3 regions of the Priestia sp. J2 genome follow, and region 2 is predicted to be linked to each of the others. Evidence: riboswitches for the same ligand, from Rfam matches in the RefSeq annotation. Region 2 holds a riboswitch; each other region holds the start of a gene.
What was found. Region 2 has a riboswitch for thiamine pyrophosphate ahead of thiM (hydroxyethylthiazole kinase). Riboswitches for the same ligand answer to the same signal wherever they lie in the genome.
Positions count from the first base shown of each region.

Region 1: linked by a shared signal. The riboswitch ahead of LJY09_RS02800 (thiamine phosphate synthase) and the one ahead of thiM (hydroxyethylthiazole kinase) in region 2 are both predicted to bind thiamine pyrophosphate.
Region 3: linked by a shared signal. The riboswitch ahead of thiT (energy-coupled thiamine transporter ThiT) and the one ahead of thiM (hydroxyethylthiazole kinase) in region 2 are both predicted to bind thiamine pyrophosphate.

Region 1 covers NZ_CP086208.1:525,883-530,821, forward strand. The annotation lists gene LJY09_RS02785 (fluoride efflux transporter FluC) at 1-363, shown strand, start outside; gene crcB (fluoride efflux transporter CrcB) at 364-753, shown strand; gene LJY09_RS02795 (hypothetical protein) at 801-1,016, shown strand; TPP riboswitch at 1,175-1,276, shown strand; gene LJY09_RS02800 (thiamine phosphate synthase) at 1,399-2,022, shown strand; gene thiO (glycine oxidase ThiO) at 2,006-3,133, shown strand; gene thiS (sulfur carrier protein ThiS) at 3,130-3,333, shown strand; gene LJY09_RS02815 (thiazole synthase) at 3,339-4,106, shown strand; gene LJY09_RS02820 (thiazole biosynthesis adenylyltransferase ThiF) at 4,103-4,939, shown strand, end outside.
Region 2 covers NZ_CP086208.1:2,069,668-2,074,606, reverse strand. The annotation lists RNA gene ssrS (6S RNA) at 1-57, shown strand, start outside; gene LJY09_RS10425 (pyridoxamine 5'-phosphate oxidase family protein) at 205-633, shown strand; gene thiE (thiamine phosphate synthase) at 661-1,305, opposite strand; gene thiM (hydroxyethylthiazole kinase) at 1,319-2,125, opposite strand; TPP riboswitch at 2,201-2,309, opposite strand; gene LJY09_RS10410 (MFS transporter) at 2,485-3,702, opposite strand; gene LJY09_RS10405 (TetR/AcrR family transcriptional regulator) at 3,799-4,398, opposite strand; gene LJY09_RS10400 (GNAT family N-acetyltransferase) at 4,660-4,939, opposite strand, start outside.
Region 3 covers NZ_CP086208.1:2,513,586-2,518,524, forward strand. The annotation lists gene LJY09_RS12620 (ethanolamine ammonia-lyase subunit EutB) at 1-913, opposite strand, end outside; gene LJY09_RS12625 (ethanolamine ammonia-lyase reactivating factor EutA) at 940-2,358, opposite strand; gene thiT (energy-coupled thiamine transporter ThiT) at 2,515-3,123, opposite strand; TPP riboswitch at 3,156-3,256, opposite strand; lysine riboswitch at 3,431-3,615, shown strand; gene LJY09_RS12635 (amino acid permease) at 3,718-4,939, shown strand, end outside.

The sequences.
Region 1 (4,939 bases), 1.5 Mb from region 2:
GCTATCGCTGGTACGTATGCACGTTATTTTCTAAATCTTTCCTTATTATATACGGGGTATCCAATAGGAACAGTAATTGAAAACCTATTAGGTAGCTTCATATTAGGACTATTAACGGGATTTTTTGCGTGGAAACAGCCAAAGGAATGGATCAAGCTTGGACTAGGCGTGGGCTTATGCGGCGGTTTTACCACGTATTCAACGTTTGCAGGAGACTTCGTTTCTCTCACTCAGCATTATTTATGGGGTGGAGCCATTTATTTCATTGTCTCTTTAGTAGGCGGAATCCTTTTTGCTTTAGCAGGCTATCTATGCGGTGAAACGGCAGGAAAAAATTTAGTAAAAGTACATGAGGTGAAGTAAATGAGCATAGTGAGCTTGGCACTTGGGGGGGCAGCTGGAGGCATATGCCGTTATCTTTTGGGATTAAAGGTTACAAAAACAGCTTCAAATCCTCCTTTTCCAGTATCAATGCTGTTTGTTAACTTGCTTGGTGCGTTTGGACTTGGTCTTTTTTACGGTAGTTATTATGGAAAGGTTCCGAGTCATGCTTATAATGATTCAATATTTCTAATGATCGGCATTGGTTTTTTCGGGGCTTTTACCACTTTTTCAACGTTTAGTGTGGAAACCGTGCAGTTAATTCGAGAAAAATCTTATCAGAAAATGTTGGTGTACGTGGGGATTTCAGCATTTGGAACAATTGGTTTATTTACAGTCGGTTTACTGGCAGGAACGTTTTTATTTAAATAAAGAGAACGTTTCTAGTAGGGAAAAACAAAAAGACGGAGAAGTAGAGAATGGATAGAAAAGCAGAAGTTTGGAAATACATTTTGTTGATTGTTGCTGTTGCAGGTCAGATCATCGGTTTTTTATTTTTATTTATAAATGTTGTGGCGGCATTTATTTTTTACGGTTTTTATATTCTAACTTTTATTATGTTACTCCTGCTGTTTATATGGGATCGGAAAAAGGAAAAAGACAAAGAAGAATTTGACGACTATACCGATTACTAACGATATAAAAAGCAGAATGGTGCGGTGCGCCGGGCCTCTTAGTAAAGAAGCTTAAAAGATACATCTATAAAAGGAAGAGAGCCGTAAGAGCATAAAGAGATATTGTATTTACATCTAGTTGTGTTATAATTTTAAGTGCAAAAACAAAATCAATAAATAGCAATCACTAGGGGAGCTTTTTGAAGCTGAGACGAATGCATTTCGGACCCTTTGAACCTGATCTGGTTTGTACCAGCGTAGGGAAGTGGCGATCATGTTTACATAACGATACATGCTAACCACTCTACGTTGTAGGGTGGTTTTTTTGTATGTAATAAAGCCCTCTACACAAGATAAAGTGATTGAAATTTCTCTTTATTCTGAATGGAAAGGTTTCGATCATATGGATATTCCTAAATTTCATGTCATTACAACAGATAAGCAGCCAATTGAAGAGGTTCGGGACATTTTAACGGCTATCGTGCCTTTTGCGGGTGCCATTCATATTAGAGAAAAAAAGAAAACGGCAAAGCAGATTCAATGTTTACTAGAAAGCCTGCCATTTTGTCGCTCTAAAATTATTGTAAATGACCGAGTTGATGTAGCGCATGCTTTAAAAGCAAAAGGGGTGCAGCTTGCCTATCATAGTTTAGACGTTTCGTGCGTTAGAGACGCATTTCCTTCTCTTATTGTCGGAAAATCAGTTCACTCTGTGGAAGAAGCTCTAGAAGCTGAAAAAGATGGAGCTCACTATATTCTATACGGACATATTTATTCAACTCATTCAAAAAAAGAATTAAAAAGCCGAGGGATAGCAGCGTTAAAAGAAGTAGTAGACGCTGTGAAGATACCAGTTATTGCGATTGGTGGAATTACACCTGTAAATGCCAAAGAGGTGCTGCAAACAGGAGCACACGGTATAGCTGTGATGTCTGGTGTCATGCTTGCGCAAGATCCGCTTAAAGCAATCAAACAATATTCTCATATATGGACATCTGGAGGTGGAGAAAATGAAGCAGCATTATGATGTACTGTTAGTCGGAGGAGGCATAATTAGCTCTTCTATCGCTTATCATTTGTCAAAACAAGGAGCGTCAGTAGCCATTCTTGAGCGCAATCAAATTGGTTGTGAAGCTTCAAGTGCAGCTGCTGGTATTTTAGGTGCTCAAGCTGAAATTGATGAAGAAGGTCCTCTTTTAGACCTTGCTATTAAGAGCAGAAGTATGTTTCCTGAACTGGTGAAGGAACTAAAAGAAAAAACGGCAATCGACGTAGAGCTTATTCAAAAAGGCTTATTAAAAGTCGCTGTAACAGAAGAAGATGCACACGTATTAAAGAAAAAAGCCGATCAGCATCATCAATGGGACAAAGATGTAAGATGGATCGACGTAAAAGAAGCGCGGTTGTTAGAACCGGGGCTCTCTCCAGACATATACGGAGCCATTACAATACCTGGAGACGGCCAGCTAGCTCCGGCTAAGTTAACACATGCTCTTGCTCATGGAGCCTTGTATCACGGAGCAGATGTATTTGAATACTGTGACGTTCATTCTCTTATTACGGAAAATGAAACAGTAAAAGGTGTACAGACGTCTAAAGGCTCTTTTTATGGAGGAAAAGTAGTGATCGCAGCAGGCTCATGGGCTAAACGTTTTATTTCTTCTGAACATTTAGGTCAGGTATTTCCTGTAAAAGGAGAGTGTATTGCTCTTCAAAGTCATAAGCCGCTGCTTTCTAAAACGATTTTTTTAGATGAAGGTTTTTATTTAGTGCCAAAGGCTGGTGGAAGAATCGTAATCGGGGCAACTAAGCTGCAGCATGATTTTACTAAGACCGTTTCTGCACAAGGTATTCAATTTCTGCTGGATAAAGCTGCTGTGCTTCTGCCGGCTATTAAAGAAGCCACATTTGAAAAAGCATGGTCAGGTCTTCGTCCACAAACAAATGATGGCTGGCCTTATTTAGGAGAGCATCCTGAAATAGCGAATCTACACATGGCGTTTGGCCACTACCGAAACGGTATTTTATTAAGTGCTGCAACTGGAAAAATTATGGCTGATGCTTTGGTAGGGAAAGAGCCGAATCATTCATTTTTTACATCATTTCAGCTAACGAGAGTAATGGAGGGAGTTCATTGAATCTAATCATTAATGGTAAGACCGTTACTGTTGGAGATGAAATTGAAACGGTCGAGCACTTGTTGCAGGCTCAGAACCTGCATGAACGAGTGGTAATTGTTGAGCTAAACAAGAACATTTTACAAAAAGAAGAACATAGTGCTGCAAGTTTAAAAGATGGAGATACATTAGAAGTCGTTTCATTTGTAGGAGGAGGATGAAGAGTATGTTAAAAATTGGACAATATACATTTAATTCACGTTTATTATTAGGAACAGGGAAATTTCCGGACTTTACGACTCAGCGTCAAGCGGTAGAAGAGTCGGAAACAGAAATTTTAACATTTGCTGTTAGACGAATGGATATTTTTGATCAAAATCAGCCTAATTTACTAGAAGCACTTGATGTGAAGCGTTTCACTCTGTTACCTAACACGGCTGGAGCAAAAACTGCAGAAGAAGCGGTACGTATTGCTAAATTAGCTAAAGCTTCTGGACTTTGTGACATGGTGAAAGTAGAAGTAATTGGATGTGATAAAACGCTGCTTCCTGATCCCGTTGAAACATTAAAAGCTAGTGAAGAGCTGTTAAAGGAGGGCTTTACCGTTTTACCTTACACATCAGATGATGTTTTACTTGCGCGTCGTTTAGAGGAGTTAGGCGTACATGCCATTATGCCAGGAGCTTCGCCTATCGGTTCAGGTCAAGGTATTATTAATCCGTTGAACATGCGTTTTATCATTGAACAATCAACTGTTCCAGTAATTGTAGATGCAGGTATTGGAACGGCTTCAGATGCGGCTCAAGCTATGGAGCTAGGAGCAGATGGTGTGTTATTAAATACAGCTGTTTCAGGAGCAAAAGATCCTGTGAAAATGGCTCGTGCTATGAAGCTAGCGATTGAAGCAGGAAGAGCAGCATTTGAAGCAGGACGTATTGAAAAGAAACAATATGCAACGGCAAGCAGTCCAACAGAAGGGATGAGTATCGGTTGATTAATCGTTATTCCCGCCAAGAACTGTTTCAACCTATTGGAAAAGGCGGACAGCAGCAAATTCAAGAAAAGCATGTTCTGATTGTAGGAGCAGGTGCTCTTGGAACAGGGAACGCCGAGGCCCTTGCGCGAGCGGGGGTAAAGAAAATAACGCTCATTGACCGGGACTATGTAGAGTGGAGCAACCTTCAGCGGCAGCAATTGTATAGTGAAAAAGATGCTGATAAAAGAATCCCAAAAGCAATTGCCGCTAAAAAACGGCTTCACGATATTAATCATGATGTAAAAGTAGAAGCGCACGTAGCAGACGGTACCCCTCAAGTTTTAGAACAGCTTGTTGAGGGGATAGATGTTATGATTGATGCGACCGATAATTTTGACACACGCCTTGTAATGAATGATTTATCACAAAAATATGATATTCCTTGGATTTATGGAGCATGTGTAGGAAGTTATGGAATTAGTTATACTATCATACCAAGTGAAACACCGTGTTTATCCTGTTTGCTTGAGTCTGTACCGCTTGGAGGGTTAACATGTGATACAGTGGGGATTATTAGTCCTGCTGTACAAATGGTAGTCGCTCATCAAGTAACAGAAGTGTTAAAAATATTAGTCGGAGACTGGAATGCGCTCAGAAGGGAACTTGTTTCGTTTGACGTATGGAAAAATGAGTATACGAGCATCAATGTGAACGTGTTTCGCAAATCTGCTTGCCGCTCATGCGGCAGTGAACAAACGTATCCCTTTTTACAATATGAAAATCAAACGAAAACAGCTGTGCTATGCGGAAGAAACACGGTACAAATCCGTCCGGGCAAATCAGCTAAGCAG
Region 2 (4,939 bases):
CCACCTAGTAGATCTGGGTATTTAAGACACTTAGGGTTACGGCAGTGCGGGCTTATTTTTTAGTTAGCTGTAGCTAGCTTTTTTTATTTTTTTATTTATTAGTTTACATAATTATTTTATTGTTAACTTATATTTTTTTTAGACATGTATGTTTTATTTATCTTCGATTGAGGAACATAAAAAGTAATAAAGGAGATGGATAAAATGAATGAACAAAAAATTGCTAAAAAAGTAAATGAAGTATTAGAAGGAAATCGTGTAGGAACATTAGCCACAGTTGTAAACAACAAACCCCACTCTCGCTATATGACATTTTTCAGCGATGAAGATGGTATCGCTCTTTACACACCAACAAATATCAATACACATAAGGCAGAAGAAATCGAAGCCAATCCGAACGTGCACGTACTATTGGGCTACAGCGGCGAAGGATATGGCGATCAATACTTAGAATTATCCGGGACAGCTGTTCTTCGTACCGGTGATCAATTAAAAGGACGTATATGGAACGATCACATGAAAGAATGGTTTGACGGTCCAAATGACCCTGAGTATGTTGTTCTGGAAATTACACCAAACGAAATTCGCTTTATGAATGAAGGCGAAGAAACTCCTCAAACCGTTCAGCTATAATAAAAAAGCGCACACTGTGCGCTTTTTTTATTTTCCTACCGCTTCTTTCAATTGAGCTGCTTTTTCTTTTGGAGACGCTGCTAAGCTAATCGCGGTAATAATAGAAACACCATCTGCACCTGCTTCTACTACTTGTTTGGCATTTTCAGGCGTGATGCCACCGATTCCTACAATTGGAAAGTCAATATTCTGGTTTCGCACTTCTTCAATTAATTTTGTACCTTGCACTGCTTTTGCGTCTTTTTTTGTAGAAGTAGGAAAAACAGGTCCCATTCCTACATAATCCGCCCCGTCTTTTATGGCTTGCTGCAGCTCTTGTACATTATGAACAGAGACGCCCACAATTCCTTTTCCTATTTTTTCTCGAACAATATGAGCTTTTTCATCTTCTTGTCCAATATGAACGCCATCTGCTTGTAAACGGATCGCTAAGTCAAGATCATCATTCACAACAAAAGGAACGTTGTGCTGCTGACAAATTTGCTGAAGTTCTTTCGCCAGCTGATATTTCGCTTCTCCTTTTAGTGCACCTTCGCCTTTTTCACGAAATTGAAACACGGTAACGCCGCCTTCAATTGCTTCTTTTAATACTTCTTTCGGATTTTTTGTACAGTTATTGCTGCCCATTATAAAATAAACTTTCAGCAGCTTTTTAATTTCTTCGTTTGTCATTTTCCCGCTCCTTTTAACGTTGATGTACTCTTGCATATGATTCAATATCCTGTCCAGATAAAAGATGAAGCTGATTTAACAGCTCAATTTGAAAGCTCCCCGGCCCTTCTTCACCTTTTTTCGCTGCGGCGATTTCACCTGCCACTCCGTAAAAACTTAAAGCAGCAACGCTTGCCTCGACATATTCTTTTTCTACAGCCGCGAAAGCTCCTATAATTGATGTCAGCAGACATCCAGTACCCGTCACCTTCGTAAATAACGGGTGACCGTTGTCTACTGTATACGTTGTGTTTCCATCGGTGATCACATCTTGTTTCCCCGTAATAACAATCACTGTATCTAATTTGTTCGCTGCTTTCTCAGCAAGTTCAATGACGTCTCCTTGCCCTTCTAATGAATCAACGCCTTTAATGAGCCATGACTCGCCTACTACATTCGCAACTTCAGCAGCGTTACCGCGAATAACGGCAATATTTAATTCTTCTACAAGCTGACATGCCACTTCTGTACGAAACGGTGTTGCTCCGGCTCCTACAGGATCGAAAATAACCGGCACGCCGTTTTCATTTGCTGATTTTCCTGCTATTCTCATCGCTTCTACTTCTTGAGCCGTCAGTGTACCCATATTTAAGACAAGCGCTCCGGCGATTCGAGCCATATCAGCCACTTCTTCCTTCGCATAAGCCATAACAGGTGACGCTCCTAGGGCAAGCAGTCCATTTGCTGTAAAATTGGTTACCACAACATTCGTAATATTATGAACAAGCGGACTTGTATCTCTTACTTTTTCTAATTGAGCTGAAATTTTACTAATATCCATGTTCTCTCACTCTTTTCATTTAGTTTTAACACTGCAAAAAAAAGACAAAAAAGCACCTTGCATGCGCAAAGTGCTTTGGTATGTACTCACATTCCCTGCGCTGGCATTATCCAACAGGTTCAAATGGTCAACAGGCGCCCCTGTACTCTCAGCCTGCCCCGCGCAAGCTCCCATACTATTCTTGTTACGTTTAAAGTTTACTATTAACCTTTTTTATTTGCAACCATTTCACTGTTTTGCCCATAAAATAAAGCTTCGCTATAGGCTGAGTGGTGTTGTAAATCTTACAGCTTTACTAAAAGCATCATTAAAAGACCTCCAGTAAACTACTGGAGGTCTTCTATCCCCTAAAAATTCTATCATTTTTCTTGAATCGCTTGATTTCTCACAGCTGTTTTTCGGTCCTTTCCTGCTCTTAAAGATAAAAGAAAACAAAGCAGCAGTACAAGTGCAGCTGATACGTACGGGTAATTAATGTTTATATCAAAAAGAAAGCCTGCTACAACAGGTCCAATAATATTACCAAGACTTGTATAAGCAGAATTTAGTCCGGCTACATACCCTTGGTCGTCTTGTGCCATCATCGACATTTGCGTGCTGATTGCCGGACGTAAAATATCTGTTGCTAAAAAGACGATAAATGTCACAACAATAATAAGCCAGTACGTGTGCACAAATAGTGTAAGTAAAATAAAAAGTCCCGTCATCATCAAGCAAAACGAAATCACTCTTTTTTCACCGAATTTATTTAAAATCCAGCCAAAAATCGTAACCTGCACAACAGCCCCTGCAATAGAGCCAAACGTAATAACAAACGCAATATCTTTTGGCGTAAAGCTAAATTTATGATCAACAAATAGTGAAAAGATCGTTTCATAATTGGATAATCCAAACGATGTCACAAAAACGATAATTAAACTTAAAAAATAAGGTTCTTTGTAGGAATTCATAAGCTGCAGTAGCAGCCGATCTTCTTTTGGATTCTCATTGTTTGAAACAGCATGACCTTGTACAGGACGAGACTCCGGCAAAACAAAAAGCGTAATCACTGCAGCCAAGCCTCCTGCTACTGCGGCCATGTAAAATGGCACGCGCATGCCGTATTCAGCTAAAAAGCCTCCAATACCGGGCCCGATAATAAATCCTGTTGTAATCGCTGCCGTCACATAGCCCATTCCTTTAGCGCGTTCTTTAGCAGACGTCACGTCCGCTGTATAGGCCATAACAGCAGGCATAATAAGCGCGGCCCCGACCCCACCTAGCATTCTGGATACAAATAATAAAAGAGGTGTACTCACTGAACCAAAGAACCATTCAGACAGGGCAAAAACAATCATTCCCGCTACAATAATTTTCTTTCTCCCTAACGAATCTGATAATCGCCCCGCTAAAGGCGAAAACAGGAATTGAGTTAGTGAAAACACCGCTACTAAAAGCCCCATCACGCTGCCGTTGATATGAAGCTCCGTCATATAGGTTGGCATAATTGGAATAACGAGACCGATTCCCGTAAAGATAATAAAAATATTTAGCATGAGCAGCAAAATCGCCGCTCGATTTCTTAACAATAATGACATATAAACCTCCTGATTACAAAAATACTGAACGTTCGGTCTATAAAAATACAAAATAATGAGGGATTACTCATTGCCGCAATAAGCATCCCCGCTTATTTAAGAAGACCTTGCTATAATTCCGTTTAAAAATACATCGATTGCTGAATGGTAAAGCTGCAGGGCATTTTCCGTACTCGTTTTTCGAGACATGCGGCTCATTCCAACAAACAACCCTTCTAAAATTACTGCAAGCTGCTCTGCATTTTTATGAGAAAACTCGCCTTCATCGATGCCCTGTTGCAAAAGTTCCCGGTTAAACTCCACGTGTCGTTTCACCATCTCATCAATTCGCTCTTCGATGTCGCTGCCCTTCTCCTCGTTGTTAAAAAACTCATCCGCAGCTTTCGTAAGAGGATGATTCAAATCATCTAAAATGATTTGCTCCGCTATTCCAAAAAGCTTATCTCTTGTTGTTTTGTAAAGAGACTCTCTTTCTTTCCAGTTTCGTTCCCACTCAAGATCCCATTCGTCTATTAAATAAAGAAAAAGCCCTTCTTTACTTTTAAAGTGATAATAAATATTCCCTTTACTGCTTCCCGTAGCTTCTACAATTTCCTCAATAGATGTAGCTTTATAGCCTTTTTGAGAAAACAATGCTTTAGCGGCATCTGCCACTTTTCTTTTGGTTTGTTCACTTTGAAGCTTTTTTTTATTCAAGCTATTTCCACCGCCCCGTACATTTATTATTTATACTGAACATTCGTTTTGTATTATCTGACACCTATACTACATAGGAAAAACCTTTTTGTCTAGTGAGAAAACCTAGTTTATACCTTTTTATATGAATCATGACCAAAACAAAGCCTCCTAAAAAGGCTTTGCCTAAAAAGCTTACTTGCTAACAGGATAAATGACAGCTGCTTGCGCGCACAGTTTGCATACAAATAAACAAATCATCTGCGCCTTCTTTCCTGTCTTTTACTCATTCAATTTCTTTGTCATAAACACACTGTATGGATCTTCTTTGTAGGTAGAAAACGGTTCGCACTCGTAAAATCCAAAACTGGCGTATAGCTTTCTAGCCGGTTCAAAAGCAGGTGCGGATCCTGTTTCTAAGCTTAAGCGTCGGTACCCTCGTTTTTGCGCTTCATTTATTATGTACTGCAGCAGCTCTCTAGCAATTCCTTTCCGCAAATGAGCGGTAGCTGTTCGCATCGATTTAATTTCTCCGTGGTGCTCATCTAACTCTTTTACAGCT
Region 3 (4,939 bases), 440 kb from region 2:
CTTGATCAATATTATAGTGGGCTTCTGCTGACAGTTCAGAACCTTGTCCTGTTTCAAAATACCAGCGGTTCGGACCTTTTGCTGTCCCTTTTTCATGAATTAACGCTGTCGCTTCATCGAGCATAGACAGTGAAATCCCAAATGAATCATTACCGGCTTCTGTGCCTGCTAAACTTTGGAAAATCAAGTCAGCAGCTGCTCCTTTTTCGATTGCTCTCATTTGACTCGTCACATGTGATAATACACAGTTTTGAGTAGGAATTGACCATTCGTTGATTATATTTTTTGTTTCATTTAAAAGCGCGTAGATATTATCCGTTGTATCAATAACAGGGTTAATTCCGATAACCGCATCTCCAATTCCATAGCTTAACGCTTCGTAGAGAGATGCTCTCATTCCTTTTAAGTTATCTGAAGGATGATTAGGCTGGGCTCTTGAAGCCAATACGCCTTTTTGACCGATAGTCGTTTGACAAGTAGTTTGCACTTCTATCTTGGCAGCTCCTTGAATTAAATCTAAATTGGACATAATTTTAGTAGCTGCCGCAATCATTTCGCTGTTTAATCCCTTGCTAAGCGCAAGAAGGTCTTCTCCGGTATGCTCATCAGATAAGATGTATTCTCTTAACTCCCCTACTGTCCAATTTTTAATAATGTCGTAAACCGATGAATCAATCTGACTTTCGATTAATGCCGAGACGTTGTCTTCATCTGCGCTTAGCAGCGGGTAATTTCGAATATCAGCAAGTGTGATATCAGCTAGCACTTGTTTGGCTGCCATTCGTTCTTTCATTGACTCAGCGCTAACTCCTGCGAGCTGATCTCCAGAACGTTCTTCGTTTGCTTTGGCCATAATTTCTTTTAAGCTATAAAATGAAAATGTTTCTCCTAACAACCGGGTAGTTTTAAACATCTTTTCCTCCTTGTATGTTCAGTTGATTATGATGAAAAAGCGAGTGTTTTAATCGAAACAGAGATTGCCTCTCCAGCTACGGGTAACCCTAGATCGATATAATCTCCGTGGGTAAAGTCAATTTGATCTAAACAAATAATTTCTAATTCGTTCTCCTGTTTGGCTAGTGCTTGTCCTAAAGCTTTAGCAATATCCTGCTCGCATAAAACAACGAGGCACTTAGCTCCTTTAAAACAAGCACCAAATTCAGCGCTTATTACTTTTGCTAATTCTTGCAGCATTCTATAGCTGCAGTAAGGGAAATGAGATAAAGCAATAGCAACGGGAGGATCTTCTGCGCTGAAAACAGTTGAAGCCTGCATACATGCCGTTCGAGCTCTTTCTTGAAACAGCTGCGGATTCCACTCCTCCTCTTGCTGTACGGGTATCTCTATAATCGGAATATTTTTTAGCGGCAGCCGCTTTGATTTAATGTATACGGTTGATCCGCTAACTTCTGTATTTTGCATACCAGCTCCAATGACAGTGGCTCGCGTTGTTTCAGCGGCTTGAGATACCTGTATGGCTTGAAACTGATAAGCTAGCAGCGGACCAATGTCTCCGTGTATGGCCACTTCCTTCACTGTTTTTGGTTTCTCCTTCTCTATCATGGCTCCTACTCCTCCCGAGACCATGATTGTCTCTGGCCGAGTAGAAGATCTTGTATGAGGGGAAACGAGCAGCAAAGAGGTTTGCTTCAGTGCGCTCACATAATCCACGGTTTCTTTAGCTAGCAATTTGCAAATAGACGAGAGTTTTTCAAATGTTGCTTTTTCGCCTTCTTGAAGCATCAGAGAATTATTTTTTAAAAATTCAGTTAAATAAGACGAAACGTAGGTAACAATACCATCTTCGTTTAGTCGAATTAATCTTCCGCCTACATGCAGGGTAAACGTTTCAATCACTTTTCCATTTTGACATAAGGCGATGTTAGCAGTGCCTCCACCTACATCAATATTGGCAATCACTTTATTGGTTTCAGCAGAATGTTCGATTGCTCCCGATCCTTTTGCCGCTAACATTCCTTCTAAGTCAGCACCAGCTGTTGCAACAACAAAATTCCCAGCGTGTTCAGCTAGATAGTGAACGATACTCTCTGCATTTTGCTTCCGAGCCGTTTCTCCTGTGATGATCACAGCACCCGCCTCCACTTGATCTAAGGAGATCCCTGCTTTTTTGTACTCTTTTTCTAGTAATAGCGTTAACCTTCGAACATCGATTTCAACCTCGTTTACCATAGGTGTTGTATAGATGGAACTTGCATACGTTACGCGACGATCAATAATTTGACAGCCTGGCAGCGTAAACTGATTTTGTTGATTTGCTATTAACAGTTTGCTTACAATCAGTTTTGTTGTGCTTGTTCCAATATCTAAACCTATGCTCGTGATCCATTTCTGTAGCATACGATCAATCCTTTATCTCGTTTGAATATGTTGACTATCATAAAACAGTTTTTTGAATATTTCACTAACTATGTTATCAAACCTGACACACTTTTGTGTAAACAAAGGTGACAAATAAGAAAAAAGACTAAATCTTGGCAGATTTAGTCTTTTTTCTTATGATGAGTGTGATTTAGTTACAATCATTCTTGATGCCGATGGGATTAACAGTGAAAGGATAATTAGACATGATAGCAACGACCCAATCATCGAAATCCCATTCATGGAGAAAGAATACCATAGAACAGGCATTCCTTTTGGTGCAGCAAATCCCCAAAATATTAAACCTGCAATAAAATGGCAAAAATAACGAGCAAAACTTCCTATAATTAAAGATAAGATAATAAAAAAGAAAGCTTTTGATCTTTGATTATTAGCTAAATATCCTTTAATAGAACTAGAGAAAATCCCGCCAAATCCAATAAAGGTAACAGCGATAATATACTCTATAAAAGCTTGCAACGGGGTTAAAATATACGCATTTCCTAAAGCTAGTTGTAATATTCCCCATAGAAATCCAGATAAAGCTCCTCCTTTAACTCCCCATCGAAAACACATAATAAAGATAGGAACCATAGAGAACGAAATGCTTACACCTATTGCAATTTTTATAGAAGGTAAAAGATCAATCAAAAAAGCCAATGCTGCAAAAATAGCTATTTCAATTTTAGCCTGTAAAGGTAATGCTTTATTCACGTTTCTCACTCCTGTTTTTGAATCATTCATATCAAACGGTTTACACAGGAGTAAGCAAATATATGCTACTATTCCCACATTCCTACGCTAGCGTTAACTAACAGGTTCGAAGGGTCTGAACATTTCGTTCACTCTCAGCACGGCGGCTCCCCCTGTGGTACGTTTGGATATTTATGTAGTATAAAGACAATGTTTATTATACCATACGTAACAAAATAGATTCGAGAGATTTCAAAGATGTTTCTATTTTCTGAATCTATTTTTTATAATGACAATCGTTTTAGTATTTGTTATACTTCTTTTATGTCAATTGAATATAAAAAACCCTCATCCTAATCGATGAGGTAGAGGTCGCAGTTTTTAATAGTAAAGTAACGGAAATGCAGAGAACATTGAGGATGTTGCTTGAAAGGAAAAATTGCCGAAGTTTAAATCACTTCTCGGTTGATTTAAGCTGGGGCTGTCTCCGAACAGGAACAGAACTGTCACATCATGCGAGTGATGTGAAGAGCTATCTTCACGGAAGGTTGACGCGGTTTTCAGATTTAAAAGCGCGCACATATACTGCGGGCTTTTTTTATGTTATCCCGTCTCTTTCCGTACATTCGAAAGGAGTATTTATCTATGCAAGAGCAGCAAGAATTAAAACGTGGGTTGAAATCTCGCCACTTAACGATGATTTCATTAGGAGGAGCCATCGGAACCGGCTTATTCCTAGCAAGTGGTGGAGCAATTCACACAGCAGGACCTGGGGGAGCGCTTTTAGCTTACGCTATTATTGGCGTAATGGTTTACTTTTTGATGACCAGTCTAGCAGAGCTCGCAGCTTATATGCCTGAAGCTGGTTCATTTAGTACGTATGCGTCTCGTTTTGTAGATCCATCCTTTGGTTTCGCTCTCGGCTGGAACTACTGGTATAACTGGGCTATTACGATTGCAGCTGAATTATCTGCTGGAGCCCTTATTATGAAATTTTGGTTCCCGAACTCTTCTTCTATTTTATGGAGTGCCCTGTTTTTATTAATTATGTTTGGGCTTAACTACCTTTCTGTAAAAGGATTTGGTGAATCTGAATTTTGGTTTTCGTTAATTAAAGTAGTAACGGTTATTATCTTTTTAGTTATTGGTATTATGATGATTTTTGGTATCTTTAACAATGAAGCACCAGGTTTTAAAAACTTCACGCTTGGTGATGGACCGATTCACGGTGGATTCTTCACTGTACTAGGTATCTTTATGGCAGCTGGTTTTTCATTCCAAGGAACAGAGTTGCTTGGAGTCGCAGCTGGAGAAAGTGAAGATCCGGAAAAAACGGTTCCTCGCGCAGTTAAACAAGTCTTCTGGCGCATCTTGTTATTTTATATTTTAGCTATTTTTGTTATTGGAATGCTTATTCCATACACAGCGAATTCATTAGCAAGTGATGACGTGCGAGTAAGTCCGTTTACTTTAATATTCGAACGAGCAGGTCTGGCGTTTGCAGCATCAGCGATTAATGCCGTTATTTTAACAGCTGTTTTATCTGCTGGTAACTCAGGAATGTATGCTTCTACGCGTATGCTGTGGAACTTAGCGAAAGATGGAAAAGCACCAAGGTTCTTAGCAAAAGTGAATAAACGAGGCGTTCCAGTTAATGCCTTAATCGCAACGGCACTTGTCGGTACACTTGCATTTGGTGCTTCATTTTTTGGAGACGGTGCGGTATATACGTGGTTACTTAACGCTTCTGGTATGTCTGGTTTTATTGCTTGGTTAGGAATTGCGATCAGCCACTATCGTTTTAGAAGAGCATTTGTTGCTCAAGGTCATGATTTGAGTGAACTTCCATATCATGCAAAACTTTTCC